Regions from separate parts of the Blautia sp. RTP21359st1_E11_RTP21359_211015 genome, predicted to be linked through region 1. Evidence: riboswitches for the same ligand, from Rfam matches in the RefSeq annotation. Region 1 holds a riboswitch; each other region holds the start of a gene.

Region 1 (10,598 bases):
GTAGAAACTGCCGAATTTCACCGAAAGCCCCGATTCGGTGAAAAATATCATAGCAGGAATATTTTTTGTAATGTATACTATATTTGTTAGGGAATCTAGATATACCACAAAGCAGAAAGGAAAAAAGCGTATGAGAAGAAATTGGAAAAAAGCTTTATGTGGCATTTTGACAGGTTTTATGATTGCAACGGCGGCACCAGCTGCGGTTCCGGAGTTGATCAGTGCGACAGAAGTACAGGCGGCGATAGACGTAGCAACGCCGACTATGTCTTCTATTAAGATCTCCGGCAGGAATAAGATTATTTTCAGCTGGAAACAGGTAAAAGGAGTTGCCGGATACCGGGTATACCGCAAGACCGGAAACAGCGGATGGAAAACAGTAAAAAACATCACAGGAAGCAAAAATGTTACGTTTACCGATACAAAAGTAAGTACCGGAGTAAGCTATACTTACACAGTGAGAGCTTACCGGAAATCCGGAAAAAATACGATCTGGAGTAGCTATAATAAAAAAGGACTGACAGCAATCGCAGGTCTGAATTATCTCACCCTGAATAAGACCAGCCTGACACTGGCACCGAAAAAAACTTATACACTGAAGATCAAAGGCACCAGTCTGAAACCGTCATGGAAGAGCAGCAACACAAATGTTGTCAAGATAACTTCTGCCGGAAAGATCACCGCGGTAAAAACAGGAACAGCGGTTATCACAGCGACTCTTGGCGGCAGAAAATTCACCTGCAAGGTTACTGTAAAGAATCCGACCTCGGCTAATACCAGATTGACGCAGAATTATAGCAAACTGAAAAAATACATCAGTCAGAAAGGTAAATATACTGAAGACGGAAATCAGTTTATAAATGTCAAAGTAGATAAAGAAAGTACTCTGATGATCGGTTATCTGAAGAAAGAAGATAAGATAGATATTGGGATGTTGCTCTCTATGCCTTCAGATGGAATCCTTGCCGGACTGGATATTATCGGAAACTGTGTGAAATCTGATACGGTCAGTGTGAAGTCCGCCCTGTCTACAAATGAAGTCTTTCTGCTGGTGACTTCTTCTACAAAAGCATCTGCTTATAAGGGTCAGAATCTGACTTTCTTGTATACAAACGGAAAAAAAGCGATGACAGATCTGCAGGATTCTTCCAATATTATGATGAAAGCGACAATGAAAGTAGCAAATGATTATCTGAAAAAGAATTTAAATCTGACAATGAAAGATCTGGGATTCACTGCTTATAAATAAAAGTTACTGTTCACTCTGCAAATAAAACCGGCAAATAAAACCAAAATTTATTGTTCTTGACATGAAGCAGAATCGGAATTATACTAAACCATGTAAATAACAGGGGAGCTTGTGATGGCAGGCTGAGAGGAAGTCTTCAACTTCGACCCTTATACCTGATTTGGATAATGCCAACGTAGGAACGTATAAGATGAATTTACGGGAGATACTTTGGTGTATCTCCTTTTTTATTGGATGCGGATGTTTTTATCCGATTGAATACGTAAGATCAGGATTTACAGGGAAGGGATCAAGAGCGAACGCTTTTAACCCCGGTATCGACAATTGAATATTGGGAAATTTGAGAGTGAACTGAGTTCATGAAGGGGTGCACCACCGCGGGTGTATTTCTTTGTGAACTCTTTTTTTATTGACGAATAGCTTTTGAAGTTTCCGGAAAGGAGAGATCATGATCACAGTAAATGGTGAAAGCAGAACATTGGAAAAGCCGGTGACAGTAACAGAATATCTAGAAGCATGTAACTATGTTCCGGTGCAGGTTGTAGTAGAGCTGAATGAAGAAATCATTAAGAGAGATACTTACGATACAACAGTACTGAAAGATGGCGATGTTGTGGAGATTCTGCAGTTTATGGGCGGCGGAAGCTGCTGATGTCGCTATAGAGATAAAATTAGGTAGATATACCACGGCAGTAACTGACAGATAAGTTACTGAAAAAATGCAGATGAAGAATGATCTGGCAGAAGAAGGCGCTGGTTATAAATCGGTGGAAATATTTTCTGCAAACAGACATAAAGAAAGGTGGACATAAAAAATGACAACAGCAAACACAAATGAAGACAAACTGATCCTGGGAGGCCATGAGTTTACTTCCCGTTTTATCCTTGGTTCCGGAAAATTTTCCCTGGAGCTTGTAAAAGCATGTATTGAAAAAGCAGGAACTCAGATCGTAACACTTGCCCTGCGCCGTGCAAATGAGGGTGGACTTGCGAACATTCTGGACTATATTCCGAAGAATGTTACGCTTCTTCCGAATACGTCCGGCGCCAGAAATGCAGAAGAGGCAGTTCGTATCGCAAGACTTTCCCGCGAGCTTGGATGCGGAGATTTTGTAAAGATCGAAGTTATCCATGACTCCAAATATCTTCTTCCGGATAATTACGAGACCATCAAGGCAACAGAGATCCTTGCAAAAGAGGGCTTTGTAGTTATGCCATACATGTATCCGGATCTGAATGCAGCCAGAGATCTGGTGAATGCAGGAGCTGCCTGTGTAATGCCACTTGGCTCTCCAATCGGTTCCAACAAAGGAATCTGTACAAAAGAATTCATCCAGATCCTTATCGACGAGATCGACCTTCCGATCATCGTGGACGCAGGAATCGGCCGCCCGTCACAGGCATGTGAGGCTATGGAAATGGGTGCTGCAGCAGTTATGGCAAATACAGCCATTGCAACTGCAGGAGACGTCCGTGTTATGGCGGAAGCCTTTAAGAAAGCTATTGAGGCAGGAAGAAGTGCATATCTTTCCGGTATGGGAAGAACTCTGGAGAGAGGTGCAAGTGCATCCTCACCGCTGACCGGATTTTTGCATGAGTAAAATAATGACAGTATATTGAAAGACTCGGAAATATACGGTTATTAAGGGGAAATCTGTGTAGCGAAAGCGGATTGCGAATATTCACTTGATGCAGATCAACCAGAGCAGAAAAGAAAACGAATGGCTAAAAACAGATACTGAAATATTACAAATTTGAAAATAATAAAAGTACGAGAGGAGCGACACAACAACAATGGCAGAAACAGTACAGGCCAGTCAGCAGGACGGCCATTTTAATGAAAGTATTGTAAATGAAGAAATTCTGGAAGATATGAAAAAGAACCGTATCGATCACATGAAGTACCTTCCGGATATGGAACAGCTGGAAGAATCTGATGTAATGGATCAGGTTATTTCCGCAATGAACGCATATGATTATGATAAGTACACAGAAGCGGATGTACGGAGAGCGCTTGTTCATGACAACCGTACACCGGAGGATTTTAAAGCACTGCTTTCACCGGCAGCGCTGCCTCTTCTGGAAGAAATCGCACAGGCTGCACGGATCGAAACAAGGAAACATTTTGGAAACAGTATCTGCATGTTTACACCGATCTACATTGCAAACTACTGTGAGAACTACTGTATTTACTGTGGATTTAATTGCCACAACAAGATCCGCCGCGCACAGCTGAATGCAGATGAGATCGAGAAAGAGATGGCAGCCATTGCAGAAACCGGACTCCAGGAGATCTTGATTCTTACCGGAGAGAGCAAAACGAAATCTAATGTGGAATATATCGGAAAGGCTTGTGAGATCGCCCGGAAATATTTCAAGGTAGTCGGTCTTGAGGTGTATCCGATGAATTCTGATGAGTACGCATATCTTCACAAATGCGGCGCAGATTATGTGACAGTTTTCCAGGAGACTTATAATTCTGATAAATACGAAACTCTGCATCTGGCAGGCCACAAGAGGATTTTTCCATACAGGTTAAATACACAGGAGCGTGCGTTAAAAGGCGGCATGCGAGGTGTTGGTTTTGCGGCACTTCTGGGACTGGATGATTTCCGCAAGGATGCTTTTGCAACGGGATATCATGCATATCTTCTGCAGAGAAAATATCCACACGCAGAGATCGCTTTTTCCTGCCCGAGACTTCGTCCGATCATCAACAACGACAGGATCAACCCGAAGGATGTACACGAACCGCAGCTTTTGCAGGTAGTTTGTGCATATCGTCTGTTTATGCCGTTTGCAAGTATTACTGTATCCACCAGAGAGTGTGAGCGTGTCCGTGACAATCTGGTGAATATCGCAGCAACCAAGATCTCTGCAGGTGTCAGCACCGGAATCGGAAGCCATGTGGATGATATTGAGGATAAAGGTGATGATCAGTTTGAGATTTCCGACGGAAGGTCTGTGGACGAAGTCTTCAACGCCCTGAAAGACCACGGACTGCAGCCAGTCATGAACGACTATATTTATCTGTGAAAACACGACAGAAGAGGATAACTTCTGTGGAATATGTGGAAAACCACCCACCCCGGAGAATGTTTCTCCGGGGTGGGTGTGGATAACCATAAAATAAAAACGGATAGAAAATAAAGGAAGAATTTGTCGGAAGAGTAATGATGATTTTTTAGTCCGGGTCTGATAAAATAAATATAACAAGGAGGACGATTAAGAATAATAAAATTCACATAAGATAAAGAGTCAGAGTAAAATTACAAAAGCATTTTCAAGGCACAGCCGATAACGATACTGAACTAAAAAAGAGGTGCCACATGGCAAATACAAAACATGAAGATGCTATTATGAAAATGGGATTTGATTATTTCCGTGATACGATCCTGAAAAGTCTTGGAATTGACTATGAATTTGTGAATCTTGGTCCTACAGAGCTGATAGAACTTACTATTCATTCTTTATATATGGATTTTACATTTCTGACTAAAGAAGGATTTTATATTCATATAGAATTCCAGACAACCGACAAGGGAGAAAATGATTTGCGCAGATTTCTTGCCTATGATGCGGTATATTCACATAAAACAGGAAAAAATGTTATAACCTATGTGATTTATTCAGGTGGAATCAAATCGGTTAAGACAGAATTGAATATGGGACTGTTTACATATCGGATACAACCGATATATCTCAAGGATAGAAATGCAGATGAGGTTTTTGAAAAAATACGACAAAAACAAGAAGACGGAACAGAGCTTACGGAAGAAGATTATGCAAGCCTATCGTTGACACCATTAATGTCTGGGAATATGAAGATTAAGGAAAAAATCAAAGAAGCAGTTATACTATCCAAAAAGAAACGTGGCCTAACAGCAGAAAAAACAATGGCAATGTTATATACTCTGGCAGATAAGTTTTTGGATAGTAAAGATCTGGATGAGATTAAGGAGGTTATATCTATGACAAGACTTGGACAGATGTTGTTGGATGAGGGAATGGAAAAAGGAATGAAAAAAGGAATGGAGCAGGGACTGCTTTTGTCAAAAAAACTTCTGGAAGAGAACCGTACAGAAGACCTTGATAAGGCTATGAAAGATGAAAATTATATGAAAAAGCTGCTGGAAGAATTGAATATCAAATAAAAAATCACCAGAAATACTGTAAATACAAGGCTGATTACGTTTTCTGTAAATATTCTGAAATGGAAATTTTTATACGGAATCATATGTTTATTTACCGATTTCCGGGATTTTTCTGCTGTTTTTTAAGGTAGGAATACCAGGAATTTTGGATAGCATGAAAACGGTTTCCGATTCTATAGTTTTCATAAAGACTTACTCGTGTTTATAATAAGCCAACAACAAAAATAAAGGCAGAAAAACAGGAGGAAAAGTATTATGAAAAGAAAATGGAAATCAGCAACAGCAGCCCTTTTGGCAGCAGTAACCATCGGAAGTCTTACAGGAGCAACCGCTTATGCGGCGGACAGTGTCAGCATTACAAACGTATCCTATGACCCCACCAGAGAGCTCTATGAACAGTATAATAAGATCTTTCAGAAGCATTGGAAAGAAAAGACAGGGCAGGATGTGGACATCACACAATCCCACGGAGGCTCAGGAAAACAGGCACTTGAGGTTGCCAACGGACTGGAAGCAGATGTGGTAACACTGGCACTGGAGTATGATGTGGATGCGATCCAGGATGCAGGACTCATCGATGACGGATGGGTGGACGAATTTCCGGAGGACAGCGCTCCCTATACTTCGACGATTGTATTTCTTGTGAGAAAAGGAAATCCGAAGAACATCAAAGACTGGGACGATCTGGTAAAGAAAGACGTAGGTGTGATCACACCAAACCCGAAAACCTCCGGCGGAGCAAGATGGAACTATCTGGCAGCCTGGGCCTATGCAAAAGATAAATATAACGGAGACGAGGACAAAATTAAAGAATTCATCGGAGATCTTTACAAAAACGTACTTGTCCTGGACACCGGAGCCAGAGGCGCAACGACCTCTTTCGTGGAAAACGGACAGGGTGATGTACTGATCGCCTGGGAAAATGAAGCCTATCTTTCCGTAAAGGATTATCCGGACGATTACGAGATTGTAACACCAAGTATCAGCATCCTTGCACAGCCATCTGTAGCAGTAGTCGATAAAGTCGTAGACAAAAGAGGCACCAGAGATGTGGCAGAGGAATATCTGAATTATCTCTATTCCGATGAAGCACAGCGGATCGCCGGTGATAATTATTACCGTCCGTCAAACCAGGATATTCTGAAGGAATACTCCGATGTGTTTGACCTGGACATCAATCTTGTCACCATTGATGATTTTGGTGGATGGAAAAAGGCACAGGAAACACATTTCTCAGATGGAGGGATTTTTGATCAGATTTACGAAGGATAGACAGCAGAAGATATAGTCGGACACAATAACGCAAAGAAGCTGCAGAACAGTGAAAAAACAGAGTCTGCAGCTTCTTTTATGTAAATATTGTGAATCACAAGGGATCAGGCATGGCTTCCTTCGGTCAGGGAACAGCCGTCCATTATACGGATCCCGTTTATGACATCCAGATAAGTGTCATACATTTCCTTCCATTCATCAGAGACGTCCTTGGAGTACTGGCTGATGGTGGACAGAAGATCGTATTTTTTGCCGTCGACGGTTTCGATACGGCCGAGATAGCCCTGCCATACACTGTCCAGAGGCTGGTCTTCGCCATCGTAATATCTGGCTTCCAGAGTCAGTACAGGAACATCCTCATTGTAATAAGTCAGTTTATATCCACCATTTTCGGTTTCGGTTGTTTCATAATGGCAGAGATATTTCCAACGCTCCGGAGTGAGGACCTGGAAGTAATCCGTCATGGCCATATCCACACGCTCTGCGTAAACGAAATCTATGGATTTGATCAGCTCTGTGGCTTCCTTTTCGGCGGCCTTATCATAGGTGTCTGACGGAGTCAGGACAAAAAGTCCGAATGTATAATCGTCAGTCTGGCATACAAGAGCATCTACATTTTTTTCTTCTTCGTTGACTTCGGTTAAGTATTGATATTTCGTGGCAGGATAAGATTCAAAGGTAAGATCTTTTTTGGTGATGATCTCACCCTTTACCGGATAGTATTCTGCCAGAAAACCCTTCAGGGAAGAATCCGCCAGAGAGGAATTCGGTACTTTTAAAACAAAGGCAGTGCTTTTTCCGCCATTTACGGAACGCTGCTCGAAATAACCTTCTTTTTCGGGCATGGATTCTCTGATCGTATCATCGGCAGGGAATCCAACCCGCATATGAAGCTCGCCGCGCTTTTCCGATTCGGAGGAATCTTCCGTGTTTGTATCGGAAGAGGAATTTGGGTATGAAGAATCGGAATCCTGCGAGGAGGAGTTTCCACTGGTATCGGAGGATTCTTCTGAAGAATCTCCGGAGGAGGAATCAGTTTCAGAATCGGAATATTCCTGAAGATTACCGTAGTCATCAATATAATATTTATCTCTGGAGCCAATATATGTGGTTCCGGTGGCATCTTCCAGCCACACACTGCCGTCCTCATAATAATAATGAGGCTCAAAATAACCGTCCTGTTCGGTCCAGCCGGCATCGTTGCCTTCCATCAGTTCACCGGAATCCGGGTCAGGGGCATAATTACCTTCCCCGATATATTCATCCTCGGAACCATTGCGGTACCAGTAATCTCCGTTTTCATCCTGCCAGATGTACTGACCGTCATCGGTTGGAGGGTCAGAAGCGAGGACCGGGACTGCAGATATGGAAAGAGCGATCGCGCCTGTTAAAAGAACTAAGATTTTTTTATGCATAGGCACCTCCTGATAAATTGCGCAGCAGTTAGCTGCTTACTATTCTTTGATCATAAATTTTTACAAATAAAAAAGATCTGTCTGTTAAGTACATTGTAACAGACAGATCCCGATATCCGGAAATGTGAAGAAAAAGAGACATTTACGGAAAGCTGCGTACAGGTCTGGAAATATGTTATCCGATCGTGAAAAGGCCGGCTTACCGGCAGGTAAAAAGATATCCCTTCCCATAAACCGAGACAATGTCATACTCATCGGTATCTTCGGCACCGATCTTGGTCCGGAGGTTAAAGATATGCCGCCGTACCGTGCTGGTATCTGTTCCTGCACAGCTGCCCCATACCGCTTCGTAGAGCTCTTTTGCAGAAAAAATCTTCTCCTGGTTTTCTGCAAGGAGACGCAGCAGAGAGAATTCGGTCCGGGTAAGGCCTGTGTCGGCATTATTGAGATATGCATGGCCATCCGAAAGATCTAACCGCAGGCTGCCGATGGTGATCTGACGGGAGGACTGAAATTTTTCTTTTATTTTTTCTTCCATTCGTTTCTGGCGTTCCAGAAGCATCTGGATCACGGCCAGAAATTCATCGAAATTATAAGGTTTGGTGAGATAATAGTCGCCTCCCTGCTGAAGTCCTTCTACCCGATCCCGGATATCACTTTTTCCGGTGAGAAAAAGAACCGGATTCATGGTCTTTTCGCGGAAGCGGCGGCAGATATCCAGACCGTTTCCGTCCGGAAGCATAATGTCCAGGATCAGAAGATCCGGCAGCTGTTCTTCAAGCTGATGATAGGCTTCGGCGGCTGTCTGTGCAGTGCGGACATCGTAGCCACGGCGCCGCAGCATCCGGCAGTTGGTATTCAGCACCTGTTCTTCATCCTCGACCATAAGGATAAGTGATTTCTTTTCATTCATTTATGATTCCTCCTCCGGAAGTGAGAAGAACACCTGAGTTCCCTCGCCTTCTTTACTTTTCAGCCATATTTTGCCGCCATGGGCAGTGATGATCTGATGACAGACATAGAGGCCTATGCCGTGCCGCCAGTAATCCTTATCAGCGGAAACATAACCCTTGAGTGCGTTTTTTCGCATTTCTTCTGACATGCCGGTTCCGGTGTCGGAGACGCAGATGGTCTGCCAGCCCGGTTCGCCGGTAAGAGAAATGGTGATGGTTCCGTTTTGGGTGTGACGCTCTGCATTGGAGATCAGATTGGTGACAACCTGGATCAGCCGTTCCGGATCAGCAGAGATTTCCGGGAGTCCGGATTGTGTCGTAAGGACCAGCTGATTGTTCTTTGAGCTTGGATGACTGCAGTAGTCTTTTTTTACAGAATACAAAAGACCGGACAGATCTGATGGGACAAGGGAAAGGGCAAGCCGTCCCTGTTCAATGGAAACCGTATCCATCAGATCCAGCACGATCCGGTCAATCCGCATTACCGACTGTTCAATGGTGCGGAGATTTTCCTGCATAAGAGAGAAATCCAGAGGCTCTTCCTCAAGGAGCTCGGAGGTGTCCCGCGCGTGGAGGGAAATGGAACTCAGAGGATTTTTAATCTCATGGGCAACGGTGGTCAGGAAGGTGGACTTGGCATTATCAAGGGAGCGCAGTCGCAGATTCTGTTCCTCCAGAAGGAGCTGCTGCTGGTTATATTCCTTCAGATGAAAATAGAGAACACTGCCGCAGACAATACTTACAGAGACAAACGCCAGAAGGATATCTGCCAGCCGGTCTGCTTCCGTGGCAAAAGGAGTTACAGTGTTCGGGAAATGGTATGCAACCAGACACAGTCCCATATAAAGGAGAATCTCCAGCAGGGAAACGATCAGAGCGCGTCTTTTTTCCAGCATCAGCACGGTAAAAATAATAGCAAACACAAAGAATGCCGGCATGCCGCCACGATAACCGCCGCTGGTAAAAAACATCACCGGAAAAACGATCAGAAAAATCACGACAATGGTGATCAGGTAGCAGCGCTGATATTTTCCACTGTAATAGGAATAAAGAAAAAGCCCTCCGGAGATTGCAACCAGCGCAAAATTGATCAGTACATTTCCCCAGGAACCGGTCCCGAGGCTGAGAAAGGCCATGATCAGGCTGATCACAGTACCTCCCAAGGCGAGGATGTTGAACAGCCGAACGCGGAAATCAAGGATGGGACTGAATAAAGAGTGAAAAATATTTCGGAGCTTTGGGTTTATATTGATAAGGATCACCTCCTGTTCTTAATGTGGGTTTGTTGTATGTCTGCGAGCATCTTTCTTTTGGTGCTGTGATTATCGTAACTGCTATAATTGTATCATGCTGTCGTATAGTTGTGTACACAAAAAAATACATTTAATCCCGTTTTCCTATTGACATACTATGAATAGTAGGTTAATATAAGTGTCAACAAAAGAAAGGGAAGAGGCTATGAACGAATACGGCTTTAATACAGGGCTGCTCCACGGCACCAACGAGAAATATCCACAGGGTGCAACACAGGTTCCAATCTATCAGAGCAGCGCAT
Region 2 (10,598 bases), on a different contig from region 1:
TGTGTCAAAGGGGACTGCTTCAAAGAATAAAAGCAAAAAAGCAACTGCAACTCCAGAACCAACAGAATCTCCGGTTATTATCATAGAGCCGGAAGAGGATTCTAATACTCCGGATATAACTGTGACAGGGGAACCAGATAAAGATCCGGAAATAACAGTGACACCCGAAATAACAGCTACACCGGAAGTTACAGTTACGCCGGAGATACCGGAAGATCCCGATGGGGCAGGAAACAAGGTAGTAGATGGAATCCCTATTGCGAAAGAAGATGAGGAATCGGCGCCGGATCATGAAGAAGAGGGTGTTGTGTCTTATCCTGAAATTTCTCCAATTGGAGGTGACGAAGAGAGTGAGTGGGAATTAATAGAAGAAGGAGATCAGTCAGCAGAAGAGGCTGATAGTTCTTATGCCACATATGATGGTACAGAAACAGTTGAAACAGAAGATCCGTCAAGCGATTCATCAGATATATACACAGAAGATCCTGGGACAGAAACTGAAGATATGCCAGATACAGAAGAGATATCAAATACAGATACAGAGGATACAACTGCATCAGATCCGGAGAGTATTCTGGAAAATTATGTAGAAGATACACTTTCCAAAGAGACGCCTTCTGTGAGCTGGAAGGATACACAGATTCCATTTACATATGGAGAAAGTTCTGCATCTGCACTGACTGGCCGTCTGGCTGTGATCCTGGAAGACCTGGACGGGGATGGAACAAAAGAACTTCTGGAAGTGGAAGCAAAGGATGGAGATCTGGCCTTCAATATTTATAAGGCAGAGGATGGTACTGCAGAACTGAAAGCTTCTCAGACCGTGACAACAGGTATGCAAACACCCCTTTCTGACATATCATACGGAAATACGCAGGAATGTTTTCTTGTAAACAATAGTGGCAAATGGGAAATCGGTTTTGTAACTTACTGTTATGGATTTGATTCCGGTGAAGGAACTCCGGCAGCACGGACAGAGGTTGAGGTTTTTGATGTGGAATCGGATACCACTGTGAAATTGTGTGCAAGTGGTTCAGTTGAAAACGGGCAGGGGCAGGAAAATCTGGCTTCAAATCTGGAAACAACAGGGCTTACCGGTTCCTGGAACAGCATTAATGCGGAAAGTCTGCAGTCTATAGGATATGCGGAAAATCCTGCTCAGGATCTTTCAGGGGTACCAGATCCGGTGGGAGAGGGAATTTCCACAAAAGAGAAAGAATGTAAAGATCTGGCAGTTATGACTGTGAGGATGGCAGCAGGAAGCGGAATTCTTACGGTAAAAAGTAAATAAGGACGGTTAGTGAAAATGCGGAAATGTATTGCCAATACATATGAGATCGTAGCAAGGATCGGTTCAGGAAACAGCGGGATTGTGTATAAGGCATATCACAAAAATCTGAACAAGTACGTGGTGCTGAAAAAGGTAAAAGAAGATATTAAAGATCTGGTAAATGCCAGAGCAGAAGTGGATGTATTAAAAAACCTGAAACATCCGTATCTTCCGTTGGTTGAAAATTTTGTGGAAGATGACGGGGATATTTATACGGTCATGGAATTTATCCCCGGAAATTCTTTTCGGCAATATCTGGATGCAGGGACGTCTTTTCCGGAGAGCTCTGTTATCATCTGGATCAGGCAGATCGCATCTACACTGGTTTACCTTCATAAGCAGCAGCCTCCGATCATACACAGTGATCTGAAGCCGGGAAATATCATGCTGAAGCCTGATGGAAATATCTGTCTCATAGATTTTAATATTTCATTCAGTGTGGACGGGAATAATGCGTATGTTACCGGCTACACCAAAGGTTATGCATCACCGGAACAGATTGAGGCCATGAAGTACAACCAGAACCAGACCGATCGTTCCCTCTGGAAGAAAATAGATAAGAGATCAGATATCTACAGTTTGGGAGCAACCGTCTATCATATTATGACAGGACAGAAACCGGAGCCGGATGAATCTGGATGTGTTCCGGATATTCAGGCCCTGAAGCCGGAAATAAATGAGGTTTTTGCTTCGATCATCATGAAATGTCTGGAGCCAGAACCCCAAAAGAGGTATCAGCAGGCAGAAGATATTCTGGAAGATCTTAAGAATATGCCGCTGAAAAGCCAGGCGTACCGTTCTCTTTTGAAAAAACAGCGCAGGACAGCGGTAGTTTTATCGGCGGGCATGGTTCTGTGTGCAGCACTTGCAGCAGGTGGTTATCTTCAGATCGAAAAAGAAAAACAGTCTGATTACCAAAATGCCATTGCAAAAGAAGAAGAGTGTATCAGTGAGGGAAATTATGAGGAACTGGATCAGTGGTATCAGAAAGCAGTAAAGATATTTCCGGGAAAAGCAGAAGCTTATGTGAAAAAAGCAGAAGCACTGAACCGTGAAAAAGATTATAAAAAATGCATTACATTTATCAATGATAATATTCTGACCAACGAAAAAGTAATGGAAGACGGAATCCTGGATGGTGTTTATTATCTTCTGGGGGACTCTTATGCTCAGTTGGAAGAATATGAAAAAGCAGCAGATTCCTATGAATATGCGATAAAACTCAATCCGGAAAACGGAAGCTATTATCGTGATTATGCGATCACGGAAGCTTACTGTGGAGATACACAGAAAGCGCAGAAACTTCTTGATGAGGCTGAGGAGAAAGGAAGCAGTACAGCAGATATTGAATATGTAAAAGGCGAGATCCAGTACAGTGCTGGCGCATACAGTGAGGCACAGAAGATCTTTATGGATTGTATCCAGACAAGTCAGGATTCCTACATTCAGATGCGGGCTTACATTATGGCGGCGAAATGTATAGACAAACAGGATAACAGCACAGATAGTCAGAAACAGAAAATGCAGCTGCTGGAAAAGGCAGTAAAAGAGCTTCCGCAGGAAAATAATATAGGGGTTCTTGAAGAACTGGCGCAGACTTACAGTGACCTTGGCGGGGATACAGAGGACAATGGATATTACCAAAAAGCACTTGCTGTATTTAAACAGATCGAATCTCAGGGAATGGGAGATTATAATACAGGCTGTAATATGGCAGTTATCTATCAGAATATGGGAGACTATGAAAACGCTAAAAAGAAGCTTCAGCAGGTGTTGAAAACTTACGGAGAGGATTACCGGGTGTATAAAGATCTTGCGTTCCTGGAAGTGTCTGTGCAGGGCGAAACTGCTGAGGATGACCGGGATTACAGTAAGTTCAAAGAATATTATGATAAGGCAAAAGAACTTTATCAGAAACAGCTTTCTGCAAATGCTAATGATGTGGAAATGGACAGGCTGGATGAATTATATCAGCAGGCAGTAAACAGTGGCTGGATTTCCGGATAAAAGAAAAACAGGAGGTTGTAAAATGGTCACACAGGGAACCGTGATGCTTGTAGCAGGAATTTTAGGCGTTGTGATATGCGGAGTAAACTTAAGTTTTCTTCCGAGGATTTTCCGCAGACAGAGGGAACAGCTTTTGGAAAAGTTGGAAATGCAGGACAGGAAACTTGACAAATAACTACCTCAATGCCATAATACCCCACAGAGATAGTATTTGGACTCAAAACTATACTCTGGCTGAAATCACTGGAATCTTATATAAAAATAGCCAGCCGGAACCCGGGATCGGGAACGGACGGATATATGAAAATTATAAAAGATTATGAAAGATACGAGCCTGTATTAATGACAGAAATCATGCGAATGCTTTTTATGTACAAAAAACAGGACTCAATATACAGGGAATCAATCAGAAGCGTTTCAGGGTCGAAGTGTACCCCGAGACGCTTTTTTATTAAATACGAAAGCGGATGCTTTTATCCACTTGAAAGCTATTCCCTGCAGGAAAGGACTTATATAAGATGACAATAGAGATGTTAAAAGGAAAGATCCACAGAGCAACCGTTGTCCAGGCGGAACTGGATTATGTAGGAAGTATCACTGTGGATGAGGAACTGCTGGAAGCTGCCGGGATACTGGAATATGAAAAAGTCCAGATCGTAGATGTGAACAATGGCAGCCGTTTCGAGACATACACCATTTGCGGAGAACGCGGAAGCGGTATGATCTGCCTGAACGGAGCAGCAGCAAGATGTGTAAGCACCGGTGACAAGATCATCATCATGGCTTACGCACAGTACGAGCAGGAAGAAGCCCGTACACATAAGCCTGCAGTAGTATTTGTAGATGAAGAAAATAAGATCAGTAGAGTGACCAATTATGAGAAACACGGACTGCTGAAAGACATGGCCTGAAAAAATCCGTAATAGAGGAAACTCAGATTACAGACATATACAGAAATAAGAGGAAAGTGAATTCAGAAAAGAGGCTATCTCGAAATCGACAAACCCGGCCATAGTATATAGTGGCTGAGAAAGAGGAGAGCACAATGCAGGTAACAAAAACAGTAGAAGAAACAAGAAAACAGATCAAAGCGTGGAAAAAAGAAGGCAAAACAGTAGGACTTGTCCCGACTATGGGATTTCTCCATGAAGGACACGCAAGCCTGATAAAAAAATGCAGAGAGCAGAACGACATCGTAGTAGTATCTGATTTCGTCAATCCGACACAGTTCGGACCGACCGAAGATCTGGAAGCATACCCGAGAGATTTTGAGCGTGACAGCAAACTCTGCGAAAGCCTGGGAGCAGACCTGATCTTCTGCCCGGAGCCTTCTGAGATGTATCATGATCCCCACGCATTTGTAAGTATAGATACTCTGTCAGAGACACTTTGCGGAAAAACACGTCCGATCCATTTCAAAGGTGTGTGTACCGTTGTGACCAAGCTGTTCCACATTGTGGCACCGGACAGAGCATATTTCGGACAGAAAGACGCACAGCAGCTGGCCATCATCCGCAAGATGGTGCGTGATCTGAACTTCGATATTGAGATCGTAGGCTGTCCGATCATCCGTGAGGAGGACGGACTTGCAAAATCCTCCAGAAATACATACTTAAGCCCTGAAGAGAGAAAAGCAGCTCTTTGCCTGTCAAAGGCAGTAAAAGCCGGACAGGAAGCCATTCACGCAGGAATCCCGGCAGAAGAGCTTCTCGGAAAAATGCGAGCAGTGATCGAAGCAGAGCCTCTGGCAAAGATTGATTATGTATCCATGGTAGATGCACTTACCATGCAGCCGGTGGAAAAAGCTGACCGCAGCGTTCTTGTAGCAATGGCTGTTTACATCGGAAAAACAAGACTGATCGACAACTTCAGCTACGAGGTATAATGTATGGGAAAAGTTTTAAAGAAAATCGGAATTATCAGCAGCCTAGCATCCAGATATATCGGGATCATTATCATCGCTTTTTCCTGCCTGGCTTTTTTCTGGCGTGACGGATTTTCCTGGATGACGAACTATACGTCTGTATTTCTGGGAGTGATCATGTTTGGTATGGGCCTGACCATAAAACTGGATGACTTCCGGGCAATTTTTTCCAGACCCAAAGAAGTGGTGATCGGTGCAGTGGCTCAGTATACCATTATGCCGGTGATCGCCTGGCTTCTGTGTAAAGTGATGAACCTTCCGGCAGATCTGGCACTGGGAGTGATCCTGGTGGGATGCTGTCCGGGCGGAACAGCCAGCAATGTGATCACCTATATCGCAGGAGGTGATGTGGCGCTTTCTGTGGGAATGACTATAGTTTCCACACTGGCAGCACCGTTGATGACACCGTTTCTTGTATATGTTCTGGCAGGAGCCTGGGTGGAAGTATCCTTCTGGGCCATGGTGCTTTCTGTGGTAAAGGTAATTCTGATCCCGGTTCTCCTGGGAGTTTTTCTTCGGAGCCTTGCGGGAGAGCATGTGGATAAGGTATCCGATGTTATGCCGCTGGTGTCGGTTGTAGCTATTGTTATGATCATCGGAGGAATTGTGGCTGTAAATGCAGAGAAGATCGTAAGCTGTGGAGTTCTGGTGCTTGGAGTAGTGGCGATCCACAATTTCTGCGGTATGATGCTGGGATTTCTGGCTGCAAAAATCTTCCATGTGGAGTATTCCAGAACAACAGCTATAGCTATAGAGGTAGGTATGCAGAACAGTGGCCTTGCTGTCTCACTGGCAGCAGCTAATTTTGCAGCCAATCCGCTTGCAACACTTCCGGGCGCGATCTTCAGTGTATGGCACAATATTGCGGGTTCCATTTTTGCGGGGATCCGCCGTGCAGGTGCAGAAAACCTTGCAGAGCTTGACCGGATCAGGGAAATCGACTGCTGTAATTGCGAAAAGCAATAAGCAGTGAATGCGGATTGCGGATGTCCTCCTGACGGGGAACAGCAAAGCTGTGGAAGAATGTCTGTAAAGAAAGATCCCGGGGAGTTTGAGAGATAAAATGACAGATTATGTCGAAAGAAAAAGTCATAAAATGCAGAATTGTGGTTTACAAATTTTAGCCGGTATACTATAATAACCACATGGACGAACAAACGTCCCCAACATATGAAAACAGGGGGGCCCGCTGAAGCGAGCTGAGAGTAGACTGTAAATGTCTTGACCCATAACCTGATTTGGATAATGCCAACGTAGGGACATATGCACGAAGGATTCTTAAAGACACAGAAGATCAGAGAGTACAGAAGAGATCAGAAGTACAGAAGATTTTCATTAAGTACGTAAGAGTAAGAGCCGGTTGCCGTGATGCGTATGCGTTGCAGCAGCCGGTTTTTTGTTGTATAAACACAAAGAATTTATGGAAGGAGATTTTTTTTACATGAGAAATTACAGTACACAGATGGAGGCAGCCCGTAAAGGCATCATCACACCTGAGCTTGAGATCGTAGCTAAGAAGGAACGCATGACAACAGAGGAACTGCTTCCGCTGGTAGCCTCCGGTAAGGTGGCGATCTGTGCAAATAAAAATCACAAATGTATCGATCCGGAGGGCGTAGGTTCCATGCTCCGCACCAAGATCAATGTAAACCTTGGTGTATCCAGAGACTGCAAGGACTACGATGTAGAGATGCAGAAAGTAATGGAAGCTGTAAACATGGGCGCCCATGCTATCATGGATCTTTCTTCCCACGGAAATACCATTCCGTTCCGACGCAAGCTTACATCCGAGTGTCCGGCAATGATCGGAACCGTTCCGGTTTATGATTCCGTTATCCACTATCAGAGAGATCTTGATACGCTGACAGCTAAAGATTTTATCGATGTAGTAAGACTCCATGCACAGGATGGTGTTGACTTCGTAACTCTTCACTGCGGAATCACAAGAAAGACCATCGACCAGATCCGTAACCACAAGAGAAAAATGAATATCGTTTCCAGAGGAGGATCTCTTGTATTTGCATGGATGTGCATGACCGGTGAGGAGAATCCGTTCTATGAATACTACGACGAGATCCTGGATATCTGCCGCGAGTATGATGTGACCATCTCCCTTGGAGATGCCTGCCGTCCGGGATGTCTGGCTGACGCAACAGACGTATGCCAGATCGAGGAGCTTGTACGTCTTGGCGAGCTGACCAAACGTGCATGGGAAAAGGACGTTCAGGTTATGGTTGAGGGACCGGGACATGTGCCGCTTGATCAGGTTGAGGCAAATATGAAAGTACAGCAGTCCATCTGTCAGGGTGCACCGTTCTATGTATTAGGACCTATCGTAACTGACGTTGCACCGGGATATGACCACATCACATCCGCGATCGGCGGAGCAGTAGCTGCTATGTCCGGAGCAGCATTCCTCTGCTATGTAACACCGGCCGAGCACCTTGCACTTCCGAATCTTGAGGACGTAAAACAGGGAATCATGGCATCTAAGATCGCAGCTCATGCAGCAGACATTGCCAAAGGTGTCCGCGGTGCCCGTGAGATCGATGACAAGATGGCAGATGCCAGAAGAAAGCTTGACTGGGAGGCACAGTGGGAATGCGCCATGGATCCGGAAACAGCAAAACGTATCTGGAACGAGCGCAAACCGGAGCATGAGGATACCTGCTCCATGTGTGGTAAATTCTGCGCAGTACGAAGCATGAACAAGGCACTTGCAGGAGAGCATATCGATATTCTGTAAGAATACAGAATGCATATGAGCATGCAGCATCACAGTAGAACGTGGTGTTGGCAGTATCCAGCCAGAAAACTGGTTGATCGAATGCGGATATGGAAAGAACAGTAATGCTGAAATTGTGGAAAGTCTGATGTTCCGATAATAAAACATAAACCGCTGTGATCTAAAATGAAGATCACAGCGGTTTTTTGCAGAGTAGGGGACATTATTGCAGCTTGCGAAAAGACAGGGCCGCGTTATAATAAAAACAGAACTTACATATAAACGGTTTACATAAAAAGGAAGGAAAGGTACGAAATGAAATTTCCGAAAAAATTGATAGCATTTGGTCTGTCATTATGTATGTCTGTTGTTCCATGTGGACCGGTGGCGGCCGAAGATTTTACAGACGCACAGACGGATATAACAGACGCCATTGATACTTTTACAGATGACGGGAATTCTGAGGAATCAGAAAATACCGTAAACACAGATCAGATCACGGAAGAAGATACTGCCGTGAGCACAGATCAGATTACAGAAGAAGAGTTTCCGGGATCAGATATCGGAACGGAAACGGATGAAGCTGAAAGCTCAGAGAGTGAGGAAATACAACAGGATTCTGATGAAGGATTAATTCTGGAAGAACCTTCGGCGGTCATCAGAAAAGCAGAAGGAACAGAGGATACAGAGGAGGCTGCGGCACCGGAAGAAATTTTTGGTGACGGAGAAAACCAGGAGCAGCAGGAAGATATATTCACAGATGATATTCCGGCAGCAGGCACTTCCGAAAAAGAAACAGATGTAGAGAGCACAGAAATATATCTGTATGCGATGAATGATACTTACAGCAGTGTGATCTCCATGCCGGATACCATGCAGACATCTTATCAGATCCAGACATCCGGCAAAAATCCGGTATATACGGTTGTTTCCGGTTATACTGCGAAAGTCAGCGAAACCGGTCTTGTTACTCCTAAAATGCAGTATGTAACCTATGTAGACAAAAACGGAAATGACGTAAAGAGCCAGTGGGAATACATGTTTGGAGAGACCCTGATCTCTGTACAGGATGGAAACAGTACCGTTTATTATAAATTCATACTCAAAGATTATGCGGAGTATTACGCAGAACAAAAAATGGATACATTTCTCAAAGAAAATATTACTGCGGAAATGTCCGATTATAAAAAGGTTGAGACGATCGCCAGATGGCTTGCCAACAACTTTAATTACAGTCAGTATCATTCTGGTTATACAGGCCTGATGCTGGATGGCGGCGGAGACTGCTGGGCCAATACCAGCGCAGTGAACTATATGTGCGAAAAACTGGGACTGACCGTGTATGCAAGGTATGCGGCCAATGATCCGGGGGCAGGAAGCGGTCACAGGAACTCCGTAGTCATTATTGACGGCGAAAGATATCTGGTTGACTGCGGATATACGGGAAATGCCCCCAGACATTATGAATTGTCCAAAATGGACTATGACTATTCTTATGAGATCCTGAATGATGGAACACTCAGGCTGTATCAGTATGAAGGGACAGATACAAATATCGTAGTTCCGGATACTATTGACGGAAGAAAAGTAACGGTTCTTGGAAACAGTACCTTCCAGTATTGCACCCAGGCTTCTGATATAGAGTCTGTTACTTTGCCGGATTCGCTTACAACCATCGAAAAGAATGCTTTTTACAACTGTGAGAAATTGAAATCTGTTACGATTCCCCCAAATGTGTCATCTATAGGGCTGGCTGCTTTTGTGGAGGGCTTGTCTGAGTCCAGTCTGACAGAAATTAAAGTAGATCCGGAAAATCCGTATTTTTCTGAAAAAGACGGAGTGGTATTCAGCAAAGATGGCACAAAATTGATCGTGTTTCCGTCCGGACGTTCCGGAGATTACCAGATCCCGGATGGAACTGTAAGCGTGGGAGACTATGCTTTTTATTACTGTGTAAATGTTTCTTCCATAACAGTCCCGGGAAGTGTCAGAAGCCTTGGAGAAGGTGCATTCGGAAACTGTTCGTCGCTTACGAAAGCTGTCCTAAACGAAGGCTTGGAAGAAATCGGTGAATATGCATTCCAGAGCAGTTCAGGGATCCGTGATATTATAATTCCCGCATCTGTAAAATCAGTTGGGAAAAATGGACTTTGTCTGTCTTCCGGGTGCAGGATAAGAGTACTGAGCACAGATACTGTCTGGGCGGATGATGCGTTCAGGGATTCAGCACTGATCGCGGGAAAAAAGGATTCCACACTTCAGAAATACGCAGAGGACCATGGCCGCACGTTTGTGGAGCTGTCAGCAGACAACCGGATACCGCTTCAGAATGAATGGTTTGAACAGATCACTCCAGAATATGAATATAATGGAAAAAGCCATGAACCTGAAATAGAATCCAGTGAATCCGCACCGGAACTTGAGCAGGGCTCCGATTATGAAGTAACTTATGAAAATAACATCAATGCAGGAACTGCGACTATAAAGATCACGGGAAAAGATATTTTCTGCGGTACAGTAGAGCGGAGTTTCAAGATTACGCCAGATGAAAATGGAATGTATGTGTGCTATTTTGCGGAAAATAATGAAACCTACCTGGAAACCACCTTTAA
Region 3 (10,598 bases), on a different contig from region 1:
GAGGTGCAGATCATTCTTGCAGGAGAGGTAGCGGATAATCGTATAGAGAAACGTATCTTCGATTTCCTGAACCAGGCAGAGATCGGTTTTGTACTGAAGGACAGATTATATCAGCTGATCACAGCCGGAAAGAAGCTGCCGGTTCTTTTATCTGAGCTTCAGTCTATGGAGCTGGACAAGGATCTTTACGGAGCACTGATGGAGATCCTGACTGCGTAAAACATGAATAAAATCGCGTTTCCAAACCATACTATCATTATTATCAAAAGAAAGGATGATCATAATGATATTAAAGGAAAAAGAACGCACAGTGATCCAGGATCTTCAGACACAGGAAAAAAGCTGCATTGAAAAATACGGAAAATACGCACAGCAGGCCAGGGATCCGGAGCTTAAAAGCTTATTTCAGACTCTTCAGAAAAAAGAGCAGGAGCATTACGATTCCCTGAGCCAGGTGCTTTCCGGTACAGTTCCACAGGTAAACTGTAATGACAGTGACGGCCGTGATTACCAGCCAAAGGCTGCTTACACATCGGTGATGTCCTCAGAGGATAAGGAACACGATGCTTTTCTTGCAACAGACTGTATCGGAACAGAAAAGCTGATTTCCGGAGAATACAACTCGGATGTTTTTGCTTTTGAAGACAGTGGTGTGAGGAAGCTTCTGGCAGATATCCAGGTGGAAGAGCAGAATCATGCGGAGATGCTTTACAAATACAAGACTGCGAACGGAATGTTCTGATATATAAAAAAGAGGGAGGATTTCAGTAATGGAATTCTTCCTTTTTTTATTATATAATCAGGAGAACAGCAGGGAGAAATACTTTCCTGCAAAGAGAGGAGAAATAAATATGAAGGGAACCAGCTGCGAATACTGTGCAAACTATACATATGATGAAGAGTGTGACGAATATTATTGTGATGTCAATCTGGATGAGGATGAATATTATCGTTTTGTGAGCAGTGATTACAAGGAATGTCCGTATTATCGTTCCGGAGATGAATATAAGGTGGTACGTCATCAGATGTGATACAGAGTAACGGAAAAAACAGAGCAGAAGATAATGCGATAAGACAAATGCGGGTTTTCCACGAAAAGGAATGCGAGTTTTGTGGAAAATCTGCATTTTGATGTTTTGATATGTGCAAAAGGCTTCAAATTTGTAAAAATTGGCGTGTTTACATTTGAAAAAAATATCTTTATAATAAAAATATTGGTCTGACAGGTGGAACCTTTATACCATCCAGACGATGATAATGCTACAGGATTTTGTTTGAGACAAAATTTCGGGTAAGCGTCTGACAGACTTATAATAGATTTTTTGATTTGACGGAGGATGTGACAGATTGGATATTATAAAGAAATTCGGGGATATGGTGGGAGAGAGATCCATCAGGGATCCGGAAAAAGCACGAAAACTTCTTCTCACTGGATACCGGCTTCAGGAAAAACGTCTGCAGCTTTTTCCTGACAGGAAGCTTCCGGCTTCGGGACAGTATGTAGCCCGTGTAGTCATGCAGAATATTATCAAAGCCCTTGCAAAACCGGATGATACCGCGCTTGTGAGCATTTTTGTACCGGGAGAGCTTCTGACAGCAGCAGGGATCACTCCGTATTCCGTGGAGGCAATGTCCTGCTTCATCGCCGGAACCAGATGTGAGCAGGCATTTCTGGCACAGACGGAATCAGAGGGCTTTCCGGAAACCATGTGCTCCTATCACAGAGTTTTTCTGGGAGCGTCCATGACAGGATTGGTACCGAAGCCCAAATGTACCATCTACACAAACCTTGCCTGCGATGGAAACATGATGACGTTTCCTTATCTGAAACAGAAATATCAGATCCCGGGCTTTTATATTGACGTACCCTATGAAAAAAATCAGGATTCCATCAGCTATGTTGCAGATCAGCTCCGTGAGCTGAAGAAATTCCTGGAGGATGTAGGCGGGAAAAAAATCTCCGAGCAGTCGGTACAGCGTGCAGTTGCCAACAGCAATGAAGCGGCCTCCTATTACAGCAGCCAGCTTGCCCTCAGAAAGGATCACGATCCGGTGACTTCCCTGACAAATGAGCTGTATGCAATCTTTATGTGCCATCTTCTGGCGGGCTCAGAGGAATCCCTGAAATACACAAAAATGCTTCTTGAGGATGTGAAGAAGGCACCAAAGGGGGAAGGTCTTCATATTTTGTGGATGCATATGATGCCGTTTTTGCAGGAGCCGGTAAAGGATGTATTTAATTACAGCCAGAACGTGCATATCAGTGCCTGTGATTTTGTTGCAGACGGTTTTCAGCGGATGCAGGCCTCGGATCCTTATGAGGCCCTTGCGGAAAAAATGGTCAACTGCATTTACAACGGAAGTGTGAAGCAGAGGATCCGGCGTGCCCAGGAGCTGGCGAACCTTACAGAGGCAGACGGCGGGATCCTTTTTGCGCATTGGGGCTGCAAGGGAACCATCGGAGCTTCCAGCCTGATCAAAAATTCTCTGGAAAATGCAGGACTTCCAACCATGGTCCTGGACGGTGACGGCTGTAACCCGGCCAATTCCAGTGACGGCCAGGTATCCACACGACTTCAGGCATATCTGGAAATGCTGTCAGAAGGTAAGGAGGAAAAACGGTCATGATACATTACGTCTGTAAATATACACCGCTGGAGCTGTTTAAGGGCTTTGGCGAGGAATGTGCGGTTCTTGAGGAAATGCCGGAGAATTTTGAGCTTTCGGACCAGATCGCCCATGCTAATCTCTGTGGTTTCGGAAAATCTGTGATCCAGGCAGTGCTGGAGGGAAAGGTAGAGCAGCTTGTTCTTGTTAACTGCTGTGATTCCATGCGCCGTGTGTACGACATTGTGGAAAGTACCGGTAAATGTAAATTTCTGTACATGTTGGACATGCCTCATGAGGATAACGACTGTGAAAAGGTGAAGCTTGCCCAGGGCATCCACCGTCTGAAGAAAGCTTATGAGAAATTTTCGGGGAAAACCTTCGACAGAAGTGGATTTCTGAATGCTTTTTCCCATGAGCCTGTGGATAACCAGCCGTATATCGGTGTTCTGGGTGTCCGTGTCAGCGGCATCCTGGAAAAAATGATCCGGGATAATATCCGCATGGATGTGGAAAACCTGACCTGTACAGGTGGAAGACGTCTTGCAGTGATCCGTGAGGAGCTGGAAAAAATGGAAGACGATGCCATGTTCCTGGCTTATGCGGATGCACTTCTTTCACAGATGCCCTGCTTCCGTATGAACAACAGCACCCGAAGAAACCGGCTGTATCTGGATCCGAACCTGAAGGGGATCATTTATCATACTATTAAATTCTGCGACTATTACGGATTTGAGTATGCAAGCATCAAGCGTGATATCAAGGTTCCGCTTCTGAAGATCGAGACAGATTTTACAAGCCAGAGTGCAGGACAGCTCCTTACCAGAGTGCAGGCTTTTGCGGAGACCCTGGAAGGCTCTGAGGATATGGACCCATCAAAAGGAATCAGCGAGGAGATAAGGAAAAAAATGGAATCAGGAGTTTATTATGTGGCAGGGATCGACAGCGGTTCCACAAGTACGGATGTTGTGATCCTGGATAAAGACGGAAAAATTAAATCGACCATGATCATTCCCACAGGCGGCGGCGCTATGATGAGTGCAGAGAAGAGCCTGGAGATGGCCGTGGAAAAAGCAGGGATCAGGAAAGAAGATATCGTGCGTATCGTTACTACCGGATATGGACGTGCCTATATTGACAGTGGTGATGACAGTATCACAGAGATTACCTGTCACGCAAAGGGCGCCCATTATCTGAATCCGAATGTGCGTACAGTTATCGACATCGGCGGTCAGGATATCAAGGCGATCAGCATTGACGAGAACGGTGCGGTAAAAAATTTCCTGATGAACGATAAATGTGCAGCAGGAACCGGACGATTCCTGGAAATGATGGCCCGTACTCTTGGACTTTCCCTGGAGGAGATGAGTACCCGTGGTCTGGAGTGGAAAGAGAACGTAGTGATCTCAAGCATGTGTACTGTATTTGCAGAGTCCGAGGTAGTTTCCCTGGTTGCCCAGAATAAGGACGTGGCAGATATCATCCATGGTCTGAATGTATCTGTTGCTTCCAAGGTAGGAGCTCTTGCAGCCCGCCTTGGCAAAAAGAATCCGGGGGAATACATGATGACCGGTGGTGTTGCCAGAAATAAAGGTATCATCCAGGCACTGGAGGAGAAGCTGGGTGCGAAGCTTTATATCTGTGATGAGGCACAGCTTTGTGGTGCGCTTGGTGCGGCACTGTTTGCTTATGAGAAGTGTAATGCGGCACGGTGATCAGATCAGACAAGTTGCCTGCGCAGTGAATGCAGAGTGTGAATATCCTTTTGGTTAGGGGCGGCGTGCCCACTCACTGGGCGAACAGCCACAGTTCTTTCGGAAGTACCGGCTGAAGTGGGAGAGATTTGAAAATCCGCACAGCAGAGCCACCTGTTGAACAGGCAGAGCTTCGTTGGTGAGCAGATTTTTGGCTTTTTCCAGACGGAGCAGATTCAGGTCAGCATGAGGGGTACTGTCAAAAAAATTCCGGTAACAGGAATAAAACTGACTTTTTTCGAGATTAGCCATGGCGCAGAGCTTTTCTGTTGTCCATGGCTTTTCGTAATTTGTAAGCATTTCCAGACGGATTTTTTGGAACAGGCTGCAGAGCTCCGAGTCTGCAGACTTGCCTGTATCTGTACTGCGGAGTTCCCGTGAGGCTGTGATCATCAGCTGGCAGAGCAGGGCATACTCGTAGTCCCGGGAAAAAACTTCTCTGTTCAGATATTCATGCTGCAGCTTCTGGATACAGTGATCGATCTCCTGGCAGTCACTGGGGTAAAAAATTTCGTTGCAGGGAAGTCCGAACCGTTTTGCCAGGTTTTCTCCGCAGGAAAAATGGACATAACTGTTCCGGAATTTTCGCACAGCCTGATAATGCTGGGGATTTCCCGGAATATAAAAGATGCAGGCATTTTCCCGGGTGACAGTAAGCTGACTGCCCAGATAAACCTTCATTGGTGTTTTAAATAAAAGAAAAAGAAAATCTCCGCTTCCCTCCGGTCGGAAAATCCTGTCGTAATCGGAGTTGGAACGGTTGTATTCGCAGAAATTTAAGGTGAAATCCATGAAAATGCTGCGCTCCTTTCATTACGTAGATCAGACAATCCGACTGTGGCATTGTAAAGAACTTTCTGTCTGGAAGTATAAAGTAAAGTGACAGAGGGACGTCCGTCTGGTAAGACTGTCTTTACGATAAATCTTACCGGAAAAAAAGTCAACTATTTCGGAAGATAATCACTGGTATGGATAGAACAGGATGGTAAAATGAAACATAGAAACGGTTGATTTCCGGTCTGTCTGAGAGTGTGTGAGCGAACAGAGGCGTAAGAGCTGATATACGGCGGAATCGGAAACAGAGCTAAATGCAGTAGCAGCAGAAAATAATAATTTACAGGAGGATTTTTACAATGAAAAAAGCGCAGATCATCGTGGACAAATATTTCCTCACCGGAAAAACAGACAAAAGAATCTATGGTTCCTTTATAGAACATCTCGGACGTGCGGTTTATGAGGGGATTTATCAGGAAGGCAGCCCTCTTTCTGATGAGCAGGGATTCCGGAAGGATACTCTGGAGCTGGTAAGGGAGCTTCAGGTACCGATCGTTCGTTATCCGGGCGGAAATTTTGTATCCGGATTCCGCTGGGAGGACAGCGTCGGACCGAAAGCTCAGCGTCCGTCCAGACCGGAGCTGGCCTGGGGTGTCATCGAGACAAACCAGTTTGGACTCAATGAGTTTGTGGACTGGTCCAGAAAAGCCGGCAGCGATGTGATGATGGCAGTAAACCTGGGAACAAGAGGACCGGAGGATGCGAAAAATCTTCTGGAATACTGTAACTTTAAGGGTGGTACCTATTACAGTGATCTCCGTAAGGCTCACGGCTATGAACAGCCGCATGATATCAAATTATGGTGTCTCGGAAACGAGATGGACGGTCCGTGGCAGATGGGACATAAAACTGCGGCAGAGTACGGAAGAGTTGCAGCAGAGACTGCCCGCCTGATGAAATTTATGGATCCGGAGGTTGAGACTGTTGCATGCGGAAGCTCCAGTCTGGAAATGCCTACCTTTGGCTCCTGGGAGTATACGGTTCTTGACGAGGCTTACGATCAGGTGGATTATCTTTCCCTGCATCAGTACTATGGAAATGCATCGGGAGACACTGCCGATTTTCTGGCAAGCTCCAAGGGCATGGATGATTTTATCTCAGGAGTGGTTTCCATCTGCGATGCTGTAAAAGCAAAGAAGCATGGAAAAAAACAGATCAATCTTTCCTTCGACGAATGGAACGTATGGTACCACAGCAATGAACAGGATAAAAAGCTGGAAAAATGGGTACAGGCGCCCCATCAGCTGGAGGATGTTTATAACTTTGAGGATGCACTTCTTGTGGGAAGCATGTTGATCACACTTCTCCGTCATGCAGATCGTGTAAAGATCGCCTGCATGGCACAGCTGGTAAATGTTATTGCGCCGATCATGACATCCGATACAGGCGCATGGCGTCAGACGATCTTTTATCCGTATATGCTGACAAGTGTGTTTGGAAGAGGAACCGTCCTTAATACACAGGTTCTCACACCTATATATGAAAGCAAGACTTATGGAGAAGCTCCATATTTGGATTCTGTATGTGTCTGGGATGAGGAAAAGGATACGCTGACGATCTTTGCAGTGAATAAGAGTCTGGATGAGGATATGGAAGTTTCCTGTGACTTGAGACAGTTTGAGGGATATAAGATCGTAGAGCATATTGTACTCAATAATGATGATCTTCAGGCAGCCAATACAGAGGCTCAGCCGGAGAATGTAGTTCCTGTAAAAGCCAGTGCAGAGTGCTCAAAGCTGGACGGCGGAAAACTGGAAGCAGTTTTTGCAAAACACAGCTGGAATATGATCCGTCTTGCGAAATAAGGGCCGGTGAAGTATAGTAAAAGCAGTTACAGAAAATGTAAATCATGCTACATTATGGGAGGTTTTTATGTACACACCTGCAAAGGAACGCTACGAAACTATGGAGTACAACCGCTGCGGTGAAAGCGGCCTGATGCTTCCGAAGGTGTCTCTTGGATTATGGCATAATTTCGGAGATACTTCTGATTATGAAAACATGAAGCAGCTGTGCTTTACAGCTTTTGACAATGGTATCACACAGTTTGACCTTGCCAATAATTACGGACCTGCCTATGGAAGTGCGGAACGGAATTTCGGCAAGATCCTGAAAGAAGAACTGATGCCATACCGTGATGAGCTGATCATCACAACAAAGGCAGGCTATGATATGTGGGAAGGCCCTTATGGAAACTGGGGCAGCCGCAAGTATCTTCTGGCAAGCCTTGACCAGAGCCTGAAGCGCATGGGTCTGGAATATGTGGATATTTTTTACCATCACAGAATGGACCCGGAGACTCCGCTTGAGGAGACTATGGGGGCGCTGGCAACAGCGGTTCAGCAGGGCAAGGCCCTCTATGTGGGACTTTCCAATTATGATGGAAAAACCTTAAGCCAGGCAGCAGCGATCCTGAAGGATCTGAAATGCCCCTTTGTGATCAACCAGAACCGGTATTCCATTTTTGACAGAACAGTGGAAGAAAACGGTCTCAAGAGAACCACCGGCATTTTGAAAAAAGGTCTGATCACCTTCAGCCCTCTTGATCAGGGACAGCTGACAGACCGTTACCTGAACGGGATCCCGGAGGACAGCCGTATCCGCAAAGATGGAAGATTCCTTAAGGAAAGTGTGCTGACGCCGGAGCGTCTGGATCAGATCCGGAGACTGAACGATCTGGCAGCCCAGCGTGGAGAGAAGCTGGCTGATATGGCGCTTGGCTGGCTGCTTCAGCATAAGGAAGTTACCAGTGTTCTGATCGGAGCTTCCAAGCCGCAGCAGATCCTTGATAATGTGAAAGCGATCCACTGTGCACCGTTTACAGCTGAGGAGCTGCGTCTGATCGACGAGATCTCAAAATAAGATTTATATACTTCCTGTTTTACTATGAAAAGTAGTGAAGCAGGGAGTTTTTTATGTCGAAATAATTGTTTAACTGAATTAGGAAAGTTTCCGGGTTACTGTTCACTGGTAATATTCCGCGAGGTGTTTTTTTGTGAGCGAAGGTCACAGAAAACCCGAGACATACCGCGCGAATTTATGCGATTAGCATAAATTCTGTGCATCGCGAAGCGTGTTGCTGAGAACGGAGTGAACAGTAACGTCTCCGGCGGGAGTGCAAAGAGCAATAAGCAGTGGAGGTTTGACAACGGGATAGGTGTGTGCTATATTGAAAAACAGAAAAGAAAAGAGCCAGCGGGAGCTTGTGTGACAGGCTGAGAGGAAGATAGATCTTCGACCGTACCTGATTTGGGTAATGCCAACGGAGGGATTGTGATCTGAGAGCGTGTCTCCGTGGAGTTTGCCATGGGATGCGCTCTTTTCGGATGCAGGAATGGAACTGGAATGGTCTGACAATGTGGGGATGTGAAAGTGACAGAGACTGCATGTGGAGCTTCTGCGGCGAGCGGGCAGGAAGGGGAGCGCCTTAATGTCTGGCAGGAGAGTGATATTCCGGAGGATTTTTCCGGAAGGATCATGTAAGCGATGGGAATCCGTGTTTTCGGAGTGAGAGGAAGTAAGGGAACTTCGACCGCCAAAATCTAAGGGCAGACTGCAGCAGACGGGAAGCTTTTGCCCGGATCTGACAGGGCTCTGCCTGATATTTCAGGGAGGAAAAACACTATGGAAAAACAAAGGATGCACACGCTTCGTATGGTAATGCTGGCAATGATGGTTGCGATCGGTGTCGTTATTTCACCGATCCTGAGGATTGAGGGAATGTGCCCCACGGCGCATCTTGTCAATATCGTATGCTCGGTTCTGATGGGACCGTGGTATTCCCTTCTCTGTGCGACCATGATCGGCGTGATCCGTATGATGTTCATGGGAATCCCGCCACTTGCACTGACCGGTGCAGTATTTGGCGCATTCCTTTCAGGTGTGTTCTACAGACTTTCCAAAGGCAAGATCATTTGCGCGGTGATCGGTGAGATCTTTGGAACAGGTATCATCGGATCCATGGTTTCTTATCCGGTGATGGCATTCCTGATGGGAAGAGGCGGACTGACAGCATTTTATTATACGCCGATGTTCCTTGCAGCAACCACAATGGGAGGATGTGTTGCCTATATTTTCCTGAAGGCTCTGAGTAAAGCAGGTCTTCTGGTGAAATTCCAGGCAGCTTTGGGTTCAAAAACATATGAGACAAAGAATTTTACAACTGCGAAAGCGAATTAAAGAAGAAAAGCCGCTGATCCATTGCATCACCAATCCGATCTCGATCCATGACTGTGCCAACGTGGTCCTTGCAGTAGGTGCAAGGCCGATCATGGCGGAGCATCCGGCAGAGGTGACAGATATTACGGCATCGGCTGGTGCGCTGATGCTGAATCTCGGGAATATTACCGATGCCAGGATCGAGTCAATGAAGCGTTCTATGAGAACAGCGATGGAAAATAAGATCCCGGTTCTTCTGGACCTGGTAGGGGTTGCCTGCAGTGATCTCAGGCTGGATCTGGCACGGGAGCTTTTAAGGATCGGTCATCCGGCAGTGCTGAAGGGAAATATGTCAGAGCTTCTGGCTGTTTCCGGGCTGCCGTCTCATGCGATCGGAATCGATGCGGGTGTCGAGGATGCTCTGACTGAGGAAAATATCGATGGAGTCAGTGAAGTGCTTAAGGCTTTTTCTAGAAATAATCAGGCAATCGTGCTGGCTACCGGGAAACAGGATTTTGTTACGGATGGTGAACGGGTTGTTTTGGTACAAAATGGCAGTGCGGCGCTGTCCGGGATCACAGGAACCGGCTGTATGGTCGGTGCACTGACTGCTGCGTTTTTGCCGGGGTGCGAAGATAATATTGCGAAAGAAATGACGGATAGTATAGAGGCAGGTGTCTGGTCTGGCGTTGAGACGGAATTAAATGGGAGATCCGGGAATTATCTGGCTGCGGCAGTGCTTGGTACTGCACTTATGGGTATCGCCGGCGAGGAAGCGGAGAAGATTTCCCGCGGTCCGGGAAGCTTTCAGGTAAATCTGCTGGATGAGATCTATGGGCTTTCGGATCGACAGCTGCTGGATCTGTTGAAGATTGAAATGTACTGAAAAAGAGGGGATTAGGATGGATAGAAAAGATTTGGATGTAACGTTGTATCTGGTGACGGATAGTTCTTATCATACGGAGGAGTCTTTGCTCCGTACGGTTGAGGAGGCTTGTAAGGGTGGTGTGACTCTGGTCCAGCTTCGCGAGAAGAATAAGGGTGGACGGGAGTATCTGGATAAGGCTTTTAAGGTGAAGGAGATCACAGATCGTTACAATGTGCCGCTGATCATTGATGATCGTGTGGATGTGGCGCTGGCCTGTGATGCGGCTGGTGTGCATGTTGGAGCTTCTGATATTCCGGTTGCTGTGGCAAGGAAGCTGATGGGACCGGATAAGATCGTGGGGGCTACTGCCAAGACGG

Evidence for each region. A riboswitch is a leader RNA that binds a small molecule or an ion and turns the genes downstream of it on or off. The one in region 1 is predicted to bind thiamine pyrophosphate.
Region 2: another riboswitch for thiamine pyrophosphate. It lies ahead of thiC (phosphomethylpyrimidine synthase ThiC); the one in region 1 lies ahead of thiS (sulfur carrier protein ThiS).
Region 3: another riboswitch for thiamine pyrophosphate. It lies ahead of thiW (energy coupling factor transporter S component ThiW); the one in region 1 lies ahead of thiS (sulfur carrier protein ThiS).

Annotation. Positions count from the first base shown of each region.
Region 1 covers NZ_JBDGAB010000064.1:97-10,694, forward strand. The annotation lists gene AB5026_RS16370 (Ig-like domain-containing protein) at 131-1,249, shown strand; TPP riboswitch at 1,341-1,448, shown strand; gene thiS (sulfur carrier protein ThiS) at 1,698-1,901, shown strand; gene AB5026_RS16380 (thiazole synthase) at 2,065-2,850, shown strand; gene thiH (2-iminoacetate synthase ThiH) at 3,044-4,285, shown strand; gene AB5026_RS16390 (hypothetical protein) at 4,579-5,403, shown strand; gene AB5026_RS16395 (sulfate ABC transporter substrate-binding protein) at 5,659-6,675, shown strand; gene AB5026_RS16400 (hypothetical protein) at 6,780-8,090, opposite strand; gene AB5026_RS16405 (response regulator transcription factor) at 8,290-9,003, opposite strand; gene AB5026_RS16410 (sensor histidine kinase KdpD) at 9,004-10,194, opposite strand; gene AB5026_RS16415 (O-acetylhomoserine aminocarboxypropyltransferase/cysteine synthase family protein) at 10,502-10,598, shown strand, end outside.
Region 2 covers NZ_JBDGAB010000012.1:67,968-78,565, forward strand. The annotation lists gene AB5026_RS06340 (lipopolysaccharide assembly protein LapB) at 1-1,291, shown strand, start outside; gene AB5026_RS06345 (serine/threonine-protein kinase) at 1,307-3,337, shown strand; gene AB5026_RS06350 (hypothetical protein) at 3,360-3,512, shown strand; gene panD (aspartate 1-decarboxylase) at 3,856-4,248, shown strand; gene panC (pantoate--beta-alanine ligase) at 4,383-5,222, shown strand; gene AB5026_RS06365 (bile acid:sodium symporter family protein) at 5,226-6,227, shown strand; TPP riboswitch at 6,430-6,538, shown strand; gene thiC (phosphomethylpyrimidine synthase ThiC) at 6,703-8,007, shown strand; gene AB5026_RS06375 (leucine-rich repeat protein) at 8,302-10,598, shown strand, end outside.
Region 3 covers NZ_JBDGAB010000025.1:42,336-52,933, reverse strand. The annotation lists gene AB5026_RS10275 (DUF5110 domain-containing protein) at 1-219, shown strand, start outside; gene AB5026_RS10270 (ferritin-like domain-containing protein) at 284-742, shown strand; gene AB5026_RS10265 (DUF6472 family protein) at 852-1,031, shown strand; gene AB5026_RS10260 (2-hydroxyacyl-CoA dehydratase subunit D) at 1,348-2,628, shown strand; gene AB5026_RS10255 (acyl-CoA dehydratase activase) at 2,625-4,322, shown strand; gene AB5026_RS10250 (helix-turn-helix domain-containing protein) at 4,377-5,153, opposite strand; gene AB5026_RS10245 (alpha-N-arabinofuranosidase) at 5,495-7,000, shown strand; gene AB5026_RS10240 (aldo/keto reductase) at 7,068-8,057, shown strand; TPP riboswitch at 8,381-8,483, shown strand; gene thiW (energy coupling factor transporter S component ThiW) at 8,820-9,374, shown strand; gene AB5026_RS10230 (hydroxyethylthiazole kinase) at 9,337-10,239, shown strand; gene thiE (thiamine phosphate synthase) at 10,256-10,598, shown strand, end outside.